Regions from separate parts of the Paenibacillus sp. MB22_1 genome, predicted to be linked through region 2. Evidence: riboswitches for the same ligand, from Rfam matches in the RefSeq annotation. Region 2 holds a riboswitch; each other region holds the start of a gene.
The links. A riboswitch is a leader RNA that binds a small molecule or an ion and turns the genes downstream of it on or off. The one in region 2 is predicted to bind cobalamin.
Positions count from the first base shown of each region.

Region 1 (4,174 bases), on a different contig from region 2:
GATCCACCCGTTGATGCCGGAGCAATCTCTGCGGTTGCTTCAACTGGTACGGATTCGTTTTCCTCTTCGAGCCATGCCTTGTTTTTCTTATGGACAAATGTCGTGATCCAATGCTCTTTGTCTAGCATCACCGCTTTGCCGACGAGTCCCTTCATTTTCAGAAGCTTGAGCAAAGGGGTCGGCTTGAAGGGGGCGTGAAGCACGAAGAGATCGTCTTTTTCCAGCTTTTTGACAGTATCCATGATGAGCTGGAACGGCTCCAGTTTGTTCCGTAGTTGCTCTCGAACGTCCAGCTCTACAATTCTGGCGTCTTGTCGATTCATCCAACGTCACCTCGTTTATGAATTTGCGTGAAAATGGTATTTCATTAATGGCTCATCACCGGTTCTCCATGATCTGTCCCGTCCTGGCTTACGCGCAGGATCGCCGTAGCTCCGAGGTTAGCATCACCCAGCTGATGGGTCAAAATCAGATAATCGCCTTCTTCCATGACGGTAAACTCAACGACTGCGCCGCCGCCGGCCGGAAGCAACACCGTTTGCATGCCGTACAGCTGATTGCTTGGATTCCCGTCCAGATAGACGCGATCAAAGGTCGTCCCAACCACATGGAACGAAGAAACATGATTTGGTCCCGCATTGATGACGTACAGCCGAACCTTGTCGCCGACTTTGGCGAGCAAGGGGTGTTCTTTTAACGTAAAATCATCGCCGTTGAACACAACATACTCCGGATCACCTTGTTGAAAAGCATCCAAATCATTTGCCGCATACCACTCGCTTTGGACGATCGTATATTCTCGGTCGATATCCGAGTCCGTAGGGTATCCGTCCTTCGGTTCAACGATGATCATCCCATACATCCCATTGGCTACATGCAGCAGTACCGGACTTGCTCCGCAATGGTACATGAACACGCCTGGCGTGTTGGCGGGATAAGTAAACGTGCCGTGCTCGTTAGGCATCACTTCAACGAACTTCTCGCTTGGAGCGGCATGGACCGCATGGAAATCCATCGAATGCGGCATATCTGGATCTAGGTTTTTTAAGGTAAACTCCAGCTGATCGCCTTGCTTCACGCGCAACACCGGCCCGGGGGCGGTACCGTTAAATGTCCAGGCGGGATAAGTGACGCCTTCGGAAATCTCGATATCCGCTTGCTGCGCGGTCATTTCAATGCGGACGGTATGGCCTTCCCGTTGAATGATTGGCTCAACTGGCGGTGGATGGAGATGCTGTTCTTCCTCTTGCAGGACGGTATCACTGACCTGGGGTGTCTCCGATGGGAACGCAAACCATGCTGCGGCAATCATGACCAGACAGCACAAACTAAGCAATAGATGCTTCGGGATGTTCCGCGATTTCATCGGTCATTCCTCTTTCTATCTGAAATGGTTAAGCAATAACTCCTTGATGTACCTTCATCGTACGATGGGTCCGAAGACCGCATTGTGATAGGTATCACATGAAAGTTGTCGAAAATGTTGTCATTTGATTCCCATTCTCATTGCATAAATAAGTTAATTCCGATCTGTTTGATATTGTATTCGCGGGGCAGATGAAGTAAGATGGTAGGTATATTCCAACCGAATATAGCGGAAATAGGTGTTCCGGCCAAGATTGGCCGGAGCTTAAAAGGGAAGTCCGGTGCAATGCCGGCGCGGTCCCGCCACTGTAACGGAGGAGTCGGATGTGTGAGATGCCACTGGTGATGTAATCATTGGGAAGGTCACATCCGGCGATGATGCCGAAGCCAGGAGACCTGCCTATTTCGACAGCACTGCTGTACCTACGGGAGATAGGGAGGTGTTAAAGTTGCAAGCCATCGAACAACGGATCGAAGGTCCTCTTTAGCCATGCTATCGAGGACCTTTTTTGTGCTTTACGGATTGGCGCGTTTTGAACTTACCAATGGGAGGCAATGAATATGGGGAACTTTGTTAGCGGAAATCTGGGGTATCCCAGAATCGGAGGACAACGGGAATGGAAGAAGCAGATCGAGGCTTATTGGGCAGGAAAAATCACGGAGCCGGAGCTCCATGCTCGATTAAAAGAGATTCGCTTGAACAACCTGCGTCTGCAGCGGGATCGGGGACTTGATGTCATCCCGGTGGGCGATTTTACGTATTACGATCACGTCCTTGATACAGCGACGATGTTTGGCCTAGTACCGGAGCGCTTCGTATGGAACGGTGACCAAGTATCGCTTGATCTGTATTACGCCATCGCAAGAGGCGACGACCAAGCGACCGCCAGTGAGATGACCAAATGGTTTAATACGAACTACCATTATATCGTGCCTGAGCTTGGGAACCGAGATCCCAAGTTGACCGTCAATCGGCCGCTGGCGGCTTATCTGGAAGCGAAACAGGAGCTCGGGATCAACGGAAGGCCTGTACTGCTTGGGCTGTTTACTTTGCTGAAGCTGTCCAAGGGGGAAACGGCGGGGGAAGTCGAGACTTGGACCCGCAAGCTGCTGCCGCTATACGTACAGGTGCTGCGCGAGCTGAAGGCGGCGGGCGCAGATTGGGTGCAAATCGACGAACCGGCTATCGTTGTCTCTTTAAGTGAGGAGGACGTACACCGGCTTCGCTTGATCTACCAGGCGATCGCGCAGGAGGTTCCGGGACTGCGGCTGATGCTGCAAACCTACTTTGATGCGGTTGAACGATACGAAGATCTGATTGAACTGCCGGTGCACGGCTTGGGGTTGGATTTCGTACACGGCCGGGACGGTAACCTGGAAGCGCTCCGGCGTTACGGCTTTCCCGCTGGCAAGACGATAGGAGCGGGACTGATTGACGGGCGGAACATTTGGCGTACGGATTTAGATGAGGCGCTTAGCCTGGTGAAGACGATTTCGCTCCAGTCCGGAGCGCCGGATGTGATCGTGCAGCCTTCCTGCAGCTTGCTGCATGTCCCGGTATCTGCTGCAGGGGAGGAGCGGCTTAATCCGGTATTGCGCGATGCGTTGGCCTTTGCCGAGCAGAAGCTGGAGGAGTTGGTGAGCTTAAGCAGGGCGGCAAATGGGGAAGAACCAGAGCCGGTGCAGTTCGCCGAGAATCGTCGCGCCTTGGCTGTACTTGCCGCAGATCCGGCCCGCAGCCTTGCTTCGGTGCGGGAAGAAGCAGCGCAGACTGCAGCGGCTCCGGCCGAGCGCGCCAGCGCATTCGCCGAACGGCGGCGTAAGCAGCAGGCGAAGTGGCAGCTGCCGTTCCTGCCTACAACCACGATCGGCAGTTTCCCGCAAACCGCCGAGGTTCGGGCCGCCCGGCAGAAATGGCGTAAAGGTGAGTGGAGCCCAGAGAAGTACGAGGCGTTCATTCTAGCGGAAATCCGCAAATGGGTTGAGCTCCAGGAGGAGATCGGGCTCGACGTATTGGTGCACGGTGAATTCGAGCGCACCGATATGGTGGAATTTTTCGGAGAGAAGCTTCCGGGATTTGCGTTTACGCAAGGAGGCTGGGTACAGTCCTACGGCACGCGCTGCGTAAAACCGCCGATCATTTATGGAGACGTCGAATTTGCGGGGCCAATGACCGTTAAGGAAACGGCCTATGCCCAGAGCTTGACGAACAAACCGGTGAAAGGGATGTTAACGGGACCGATCACCATCCTAAACTGGTCCTTTGTTCGCAGCGACCTGTCCCGGGAGCAGGTGGCTTATCAAATTGCTCTGGCTCTGCGAAGGGAAGTCGAGGCGTTGGAGGAAGCGGGGATCGAGATGATCCAAGTGGACGAGCCTGCGCTGCGCGAAGGGCTGCCGCTCAAGCAGAAGGACTGGGCGAACTATTTGAAGTGGGCGGTGAAGGCGTTCCGCGTGACGACCTCATCGGTCCGGGATACGACGCAGATTCATACGCATATGTGCTACTGCGAATTTGACGATATCTTGGAGGAGATCCGTGCGCTGGATGCCGATGTGATCTCGATCGAAACGTCGCGCAGCCACGGCGAGCTGATCCAGAGTTTTGAGAAGCATACGTATCCGCTTGGAATTGGGCTGGGGGTTTACGACATTCATAGCCCGCGCGTCCCGTCTGCGGAGGAGATGGCACGGTTGATCGAGCGGGCGCTCCAAGTTTTGGACCCGGAACTTTTCTGGGTGAACCCTGATTGCGGCTTGAAAACGAGAGGACAACACGAAACGGTCGCAGCGCTGCGGCAAATGACGG
Region 1 is NZ_JBLADV010000001.1:1,577,182-1,581,355, reverse strand. Features, by position in the region: gene ACL02P_RS07360 (DUF2249 domain-containing protein) at 1-323, opposite strand, end outside; gene ACL02P_RS07355 (multicopper oxidase domain-containing protein) at 368-1,366, opposite strand; cobalamin riboswitch at 1,586-1,784, shown strand; gene metE (5-methyltetrahydropteroyltriglutamate--homocysteine S-methyltransferase) at 1,927-4,174, shown strand, end outside.
Region 1: another riboswitch for cobalamin. It lies ahead of metE (5-methyltetrahydropteroyltriglutamate--homocysteine S-methyltransferase); the one in region 2 lies ahead of ACL02P_RS20785 (anaerobic ribonucleoside triphosphate reductase).

Region 2 (4,174 bases):
CCCCTACAACCGGAATCGGAATGTTGACACCATTGGTCACCGGAGTCACAACAGTCGAGTTGTAATCCAAAAGCGTTTTTGCCATACCATCTTCTCCCCTTTACTAAGGTATGCTCTATTCTATGTAAGAGAGAAAGAAGATTCTTAGATGAATGCATCAGTAGAATTGACTCATTTTCATACAAGCACAGGAGCAAGGAATAGGCATATGATGGATAAAAAAACTGGAGGTTATGTCAAACATGAGTTATGTTCCCGGACCGTACCCCGGCTTGTCGTACGCCGCTCCGTATGATCCTTACATCTATCCTCAACCTTACTTCGTATACGGATATCCGCAGGCATTTCAACCCGCACTCTATCCCGACTATATCGAGCCCAGCCCGATCTATCCTGAATACGCACCGTCTCCTTCGCAAGACGACGCTTGGAACCGGCAGCCGCTTCAAGATTACGGGCAAAAGCCGTTTGTGATTAATATTAGCGATGCCGCCGAGCATAACCGGAACTTCCGGACCGCTCTCTGGACCGGCAAGCATTTCCAGGTCACTTTGATGAGCATTCCGGTCGGTGAGGATATCGGCTTGGAGATCCATCCGAACACGGACCAATTTGTACGCGTGGAAGAGGGTCGAGGCGTTGCGCAAATGGGCGATCGAGCGGATCACCTCACCTTCGTACGAAACATCCGTGAAGACGACGCGGTCTTCATCCCCGCCGGCACGTGGCACAACATCATCAACACCGGCAACGAGCCGCTGAAGGTGTATGTCATTTATGCCCCGCCGCACCATCCGTTTGGCACGGTGCATCGGACAAAAAGGGATGCGATGGAGCAAGAGTAAGCGCACCAAGGAACAGGGAGGTTTCAGCAAACCTCCCTATTTGCGGTCACAATTTAGTGCTAAGCGCATGGAGAAAACAAAGAAACGGAGAAGAACTAACAAGCGAAGAGCAAGAGGTCACTCGGAAGATGAACAAGGTCCTTCAACAATTCAAAAACGCCCCCCGAAAACCTCGGAGGGCGCGTTATGCTTGCATATCAGATGCTGGTGAAGGGACTCGAACCCCCGACCCACGCATTACGAATGCGTTGCTCTACCAGCTGAGCTACACCAGCAGGTTCGTTTTTAGCGAACAAAATTTATTATACCGAGTTTTAAAAATAATGCAAGCACCAATTTCAAGAAATTATAGTTTCTCGCGCACAGAGCGCAGCTTCTGTTCGGAGGAGCTGGCTTTGTCGCGGCGATCATCGATCTTGATCGAGGTTGATACGCGGCCGGCACCGGATTGGAACGGCGCTTCGTGAATCGCGCGAATCGCAGTAAACACATCATCTAACGATCCTTCAATAATCGTGCTCATGGAGGTGAGGGTAAAGGTAATGCCCTTCTGCTTCTCCAACACCCGATGCAACTCGGCCACATAAGCGCTGAGGCTGGTGCTCCCCGTCCCGATCGGAATAACGGTAACTTCGGCGATAGCCATAATCGGCTCCCTTCTTTCCTGGTAATGGTTTGAATCAAATCCCTGAGCTGGTTTTCGTCCTACAGGTATATTCTAACCAACTCTCCTCTCTAAGATCAACCGAACCCGTCTGCTAATATCCTTACCGTCCCCAAAACTCACACACTCTGTAAAACCCGATCTAGTCCTCCAGTCCCATTTATAAATGTTCACAATTTTCTTCTGTCCCCCACTCTCCGCATCGTTGCGCGGACCGGAGATTTTCACGTGATTTTCAGTCTGCTTTCAATGGGAAAATCCCATTTACAAACACAATATCTTGGGCTATCCTTAGATCAACGCAACAAAATATAGTGTGAACGGGTGATCCGGCGGACAAGCCGCCGGAGCTTAAAAGGGAAGTGCGGTGCAAGTCCGCTGCGGTCCCGCCACTGTAATCGGTAGCTTGGTACTAAAGACGAGGCGTTCGCCTACATCGTCTTGAAGACCCAGCCGTTCGACTGACGATATGCCACTACAGCTTAATGCTTGATGAGCTGCGGGAAGGCGTCAGCAACGTTCCGAAAGCCAGGAGACCTGCCCGTTTGAAAGACACCGACGGAAAACCTGCGAGGATCAGGGATGGTGTCCGCTTGCCGCCGAAATGTTGGGGCCTTGATTTGGTCTGTCCACTTTTTTGCAGTGCATTCGGGCATGTCTACCTCGTTGGTTGGACATGCTCTTTTATTTTGAACCAAAGCTCGGTTTACAGGGAGGAGAAGTGTGTTATGGCATGGGTAAGCCAGACGTATACCGGCCGGGACACCTTGCTGGATGAAGTGATTCGGATGGGCGAGGAAATCGTCCAGAGCCGCAATCTTGAGGTGCTGCGCGAGAACGCCAATTTAAATGGAGAGAGCTTCTCCGGCAAGATGAGCAAATTCGGCAGCGAGTATTCCAAATGGTATGCAAGCCATTTCGTACTGCCAACTCGCTTGGTACAGGCCATTCAGGATAACATCGTTTATGTTCACGACTTGGATCAGTACGCCCTCGGCACAACGAACTGTATTTTTATCCCGTTTGACAAACTGCTGCGCAAAGGCTTCAACACCGGCAACGGCAGCGTACGCCCGCCAACTTCCATCATGACGGCGATGGCGCTGGTAGCGATCATTTTCCAATCCCAGCAAAACTCCCAATTCGGCGGTGTGTCCGCGAACAAGCTGGACTTCGATCTCGCCCCGTACGTAGCCAAATCGTTCGCCAAGTACTTCCGCAAAGGGCTGGATTATTTTGAAGAAGGCGATGCGAACGCTGATTTGGGCGACATCACGATGAGCCGCAGTGACCTGCGGGATCAGTATCCCAAGGCTTTTAACTATGCGCTCAAGGAAACCAAAAGCGAGACGTTCCAGGCGGCCGAAAGCCTGATTCATAATCTGAATACGATGTCGAGCCGGGCCGGCGGGCAAATCCCGTTCACCAGCATCAATTACGGCACATGTACCTCACCGGAAGGACAACTGGTCATCGACTCCCTGCTCACGGCCACGATGCGCGGGCTGGGCCATGGGGAAACGCCGATTTTCCCGATTCAGATTTTTAAATGTAAACAAGGCGTCAACCAGAATCCGGGGGAACCTAACTACTCCCTATTTCTGAAAGCGGCGGAATGCTCGGCCAAACGGCTTTATCCCAACTTCGCCAACCTGGATGCTCCGCTGAATCTGATGTACTACGATCCAACGGATCCGGATACGGAATTTGCGACAATGGGCTGCCGCACCCGGGTGCTGGCTGACCGGTTCGGCCGCAATCGTCTGTCTGGCAAAGGCAACCTTTCCTTTAATACGCTGAACCTGGTCAAGCTAGGCTTGAAGTACGGCATCGCGTTGGGACACCGCAAAGAGCCCGACGAACGCGGCTTCTACCGCGAGCTGACTCACTATATGAATATCGCCCTGGAGGGATTGCTGCATCGCTTCTCGATTCAGGCCTCCCAAAAAGCGAAGGCTTCCGATTTCATGATGCGGGAAGGCGTCTGGGAAGGCGGTGAGCAGCTGGCGCCGGATGATCAGGTCGGCGAATTGCTGAAGCACGGCAGCTTGTCCATCGGGTTCATCGGGCTGGCCGAATGCATGAAGGCGATGTACGGGAAGCATCACGGCGAAGATGAAGCCGTGTATCAGAAAGCTTACGACCTGATCGCCTACATGCGCGACTATTGTGACGGCCAAAGCGAAATTCACAATCTCAATATCACGTTGTTTGCGACCCCGGCGGAGGGGCTGTCCGGCAAGTTCACCAAACGCGACCGTGCGGTCTACGGCCCGCTGCCCGGGATTTTGGACCGCGAGTATTACACGAATTCGTTCCATATCCCGGTCTACTACAACATCAGTGCGGCACGAAAAATCGAGCTGGAAGCCAAATTCCACGGGCTGTGCAACGCCGGAGCCATCTCTTATATCGAGCTTAACGGCAATGCCCGCAACAATCCGGAAGCATTCGTCAAAATCGTGCAATACGCCCTGCAGCAGCAGGTCAGCTATTTTAGCATCAACCATCCGATCGACCGCTGCTCGGCCTGCGGCTTTGAAGGGATCATTGGGGCAAGCTGCCCCTCCTGCGGCAGCCATGAGAGCGAAGTGCATATTCGCCGTTTGCGCCGGGTGACCGGTTATCTGACCGGCGACTACCAGACACGGTTCAACCCCGCTAA
Region 2 is NZ_JBLADV010000002.1:1,956,048-1,960,221, reverse strand. Features, by position in the region: gene ACL02P_RS20805 (hypothetical protein) at 1-85, opposite strand, end outside; gene ACL02P_RS20800 (cupin domain-containing protein) at 243-845, shown strand; tRNA gene ACL02P_RS20795 (tRNA-Thr) at 1,048-1,120, opposite strand; gene ACL02P_RS20790 (MTH1187 family thiamine-binding protein) at 1,192-1,491, opposite strand; cobalamin riboswitch at 1,815-2,069, shown strand; gene ACL02P_RS20785 (anaerobic ribonucleoside triphosphate reductase) at 2,298-4,174, shown strand, end outside.

Region 3 (4,174 bases), on a different contig from region 2:
GACTCGGCTACAAGGAATACGTAACCTCGCTCCGTCTGGAGCAAGCGAAGCAGCTGCTGCTGAACCCGAAGCTGAAGATCGCGGAGATTGCGGAATACCTCGGGTATCAGGACATCCGCCATTTCGCGCAGATGTTCCGCAAGAAGTATCAAGTCACGCCGAATGAATACCGGCAGCAGCAGAATATTAACATCTTGCTGGCCAGCAGCGGCAAGCGGAGTAAGTAGGGAAGAGCGTTCTGTTCTGGTGTACAATGGGAGAATGAACGAATAGACGAGAGAGGATGCCGCAAGATTGCACCCAAGATATAGGATGGTATGGGTTGTTCAAAGAGGAATGTGACGTGTTGTGTTACATTCCTCTTTCTTATTTACAGAATTCCGTCGATTATTTGCACCCAACTTCGGAATGCCTAAATTTTTCCTTTCTATACCTTTAGTCCTATTCTATAATGTTAGCAAAATTTACATATCAGGGGTGGGAGTATGAATCGGAACGAAAGGTTGGGAAGAATCGCTGCTTGGCTTAGTGTCGGCTTCACGGCGGTCCTGGCTGTTTGTGCGTTATGGGCAAAGACGCCATGGTATATCCCCTGCCTTGTGCTATTTACTTTGCTCAGCTTGGGGTCTTCGTTGTTCTTTGGAACCGGCCTGCGGGCAGCACTGGGAGGCGGGGCGCTGGCGGGCAAGCGTTCTCCTTCGGGGACAGGTGAATCCCAGCGGGAGGAAACCGATTGGACGGCAGTATTCAATGAGTCGCTAGTGGCGGCGGATCGACTGCAGGCGGCGGTTGGCGAAGTGAGCGAGAGCCTCGAGCAGCTGCAACGATTAGCCGATACTGCAGCGGCCGAGGATCTGAAGCTCAAGCAAAGCAGCGAACGTTCGCTGGAACAGGTGCAGGAGAGCCTGGCGGCAATGGAAGAGGTGGCGGCCTCGGCCTCCCAAATCCATGACGCAGCGGGGCATTTGCTTACCCGCAGCGAAAACACTCGAGCCGAGGCCATGCGTATGGCGGGAGCGCTCGAAACCGTAGACGGCACCATTCGTTCTTTGGCGCAATCCCAAGAGTCGATCGTGGGGCCGATGGAGGATCTGGAGGGGAACACCCGGAAGCTGGGCGCATTGTATCGGAGCTTGGAGGAGATCGCGGCAGAGGTCGCGTTGCTGGCGCTGAATGCGTCGATCGAGGCGGCTCGTTTGGGCGAGCAGGGGAAAGGTTTCGATGTCGTCGCCGTGCGCATGCGCCAGTTGGCGGATCAAAGCACCAGGGCGATCAACTCCTCCGCCCCGTTGTTCCAGCAAATCTCGGCGGATGTCGAGCGTGTGAAGTCCACGCTGATAGAGGGACGTGACTCGGCCCTGGAAGGAATTTCGCTGATGAAGCGAATGGGGGAGGACATCCGGTTCATTGCGGATGAAGTGGCAGAAGTGAACGGGCTGGTTGCCGAGGCGGGACAGCGAAGCCGGGAACAAGCCGAGCTGACGCGGAATATGGAGGCGATGCTAAGCGAGGTGCATGAGGCTCTCAATCGGAGCATCACCCATGTGGAGGGAGCGCTGGCTCGGATGGAATCGGAGCGAGAGCATATTTCCAAGCTGCAGACGGTGGTCGTGGGCTTGGATCGGGCCCAGGGCGAACTGATGGTATCATTGAACTCCGTCCATTCCGGGGCGGATCCGGCTGCCGGTGGCGAAGACGCGGTGGCCCTTGGTCAAGCCTATGCCCGGAAGCTGCTGGAGGCAGCCGAACAGCCGTGTTTCCGCATGCTGGAGCCGGCTAGTCACCGGGCTGCACTGGAGCAGCTGTTAGCCGCAGAGCCTGGTCTAGAAGCGGCCTGGTCGAACCGCAAGGACGGCTCTTTTATCGTATCCATTCCGGAAGCCGGCTTGCTTAACGCCAAAGGACGGGACTGGTTCCGCCAGGCGATTGCCGGAGAGACGGTCGTCTCCGAAGTGTATATCTCCGCGATCACCAAGCGGCGTTGCATGACGCTGGCCGTGCCGATTGTCCGGGAAGGTGAAGTCATTGGTGTCCTGGGAGCCGATTTGTCTTTAGAACGGGGCTAAACAAAGGAATAACGGATTAGTTATTGTCAGTCCTCCGCTTTTCCCCTATAATCCAATAGAGAAGAAAGCCTTAAGACAAGCGTACAATTTGTGCCCGTAGGTCCTGGAGCAACGGTGAAGCATGCCGTACCGCTTCGGGTTAAAAGGGAAGCCGGTGCAAATCCGGCACGGTCCCGCCACTGTAAACAGGGACGAGCTCATGATGCCACTGTCGCCCGCGAAGGGAGATGGGAAGGCGAGTTTTCGTCGAGACCTGGAAGTCAGGAGACCTGCCACGGGAATTCAAGACGGTCCTTCGAGGAAAGGATAACGTTCTGCCAAGAGCATCATGGCTTGGCGCTGCCATCGTGGAGTCTCTCCGCTTTGCGTGCGCACAGCATGACTTTGTAGACGTAACCCCATCCGCTAGGATTGGGGTTTTTTCTTTGTGCCGGTAGAGGGTTAGCCGGACTTCTTCGCCGCCGGCTGCACAACGTACCGCTGGAACACAAGGCGTTTCTTTATTTACTGAAAAATAAAGCAAGGGGAGATCTGGAGATGAAAAACTGGAGAAGACTAGGAAGCCTGTGGCTGCTGGCGTTGCTGCTGGTGCTTGCGGCCTGCGGTAACAATAACGCCGTCACCCCGGGGACAGGGAACACAGTGGACGCTGCACAACCGACGCAAAACGCTGGAACGAACGCGGCGGCGGACAATTCGGCGGCACAAGAGACGACTTACCCTTATACCGTCACTGATTCTACCGGTAAAGAGTTTACGTTTGAAGCCGCGCCGGAACGTATCGTCTCGCTGGCGCCTTCGGAGACGGAAACGCTGTTTGCACTGGGACTGGACGAGCAAGTCGCTGGCGTATCCGACCTGGATGATTATCCTGAAGCGGTGAAGGACAAACCGCGGATGGGCGGGTTCCAGGTGAATGTCGAGGCAATCGTGGCGGCGCAGCCGGACCTAATTCTTGCGGCGAGCCTGATCGATGAAGCAACGGTCAAAAACTTGACGGATATGGGATATAAAGTGTTCCAGTCCAATCCGAAGACGATCAACGAAGTAATGGAGCATATTCGGACGATCGGCGAAATTACCAACCATCAGGCTGAAGCTGCTGAAGTGGTCGGCAAGATGAAGGAAGAGGTCCAAACGGTAACCGATGCGGTAGCTTCGCTAAGTGAAGACCAGAAGAAGAAGGTCTACATCGAGTTTTCTCCGGGATGGACGGTTGGCAAAGGCGAATTCATGGATGAGATGATCACGTTAGCTGGCGGCATCAACGTTGCTTCCGATGTCAAGGGATGGTCCGAGATCAATGAGGAACAAATTATCCAAGCGAACCCGGACGTCATTTTATACGCGAAAAGCGTTGTTGACGAAAATAACAAGACGTTAGCGGACATCATCAAAGGCCGTTCAGGCTGGGACCAAATTACGGCCGTGAAGGAGAACCGCATTATCGCTCTGGACGATAACCTGCTGAGCCGTACGGGCCCTCGCGTCACGCAAGGGCTGATTGAAGTGGCCAAGGCGGTTCACCCGGATTTGATCCAGCCATGAAGCGCGGCAAATTCGCCGGATACGGAGTCATCGGGCTCTTGCTCCTGGTTGTGACGCTGCTGCTCTGCATCGGCATCGGCTCCGTTTATGTGCCTGCTGGAGAAATCGCGGCGATCTTGCTGCACAGGCTCCCGGGGTTAGACCGCCTGATCACGCCGGATTGGACGACGGCAGCCGAGCAAATCGTCGTCCAGGTCCGGTTGCCTCGCGTGCTGCTTGGGATGCTGGTCGGCGCTTCGCTCGCCGTAGCGGGCGCCGGCTTCCAAGGGGTGCTGCGCAACCCGCTGGCGGATCCGTTTACACTGGGCGTATCGTCAGGTTCGGCAATCGGTGCGGCGGTGCTGATCTTTTTCGGATGGCAGTTTTCCCTGTTTGGGATCTTTACGCTTCCGATGGTTGCGTTCCTGGCGGGGGCGGTTACGTTATGGATCGTGATCTGGCTGGCTAGAGAGAACGGACGGCTGCCGATTGAAAGTCTGGTTTTGTCCGGCGTCGTGATGCAATCGTTCCTAGGGGCTGTTGTCTCCTTTTTAACGGCAATGTCGAAGAAAACCATTAAT
Region 3 is NZ_JBLADV010000001.1:2,351,899-2,356,072, reverse strand. Features, by position in the region: gene ACL02P_RS11145 (response regulator) at 1-227, shown strand, start outside; gene ACL02P_RS11140 (methyl-accepting chemotaxis protein) at 486-2,066, shown strand; cobalamin riboswitch at 2,174-2,358, shown strand; gene ACL02P_RS11135 (ABC transporter substrate-binding protein) at 2,604-3,614, shown strand; gene ACL02P_RS11130 (FecCD family ABC transporter permease) at 3,611-4,174, shown strand, end outside.
Region 3: another riboswitch for cobalamin. It lies ahead of ACL02P_RS11135 (ABC transporter substrate-binding protein); the one in region 2 lies ahead of ACL02P_RS20785 (anaerobic ribonucleoside triphosphate reductase).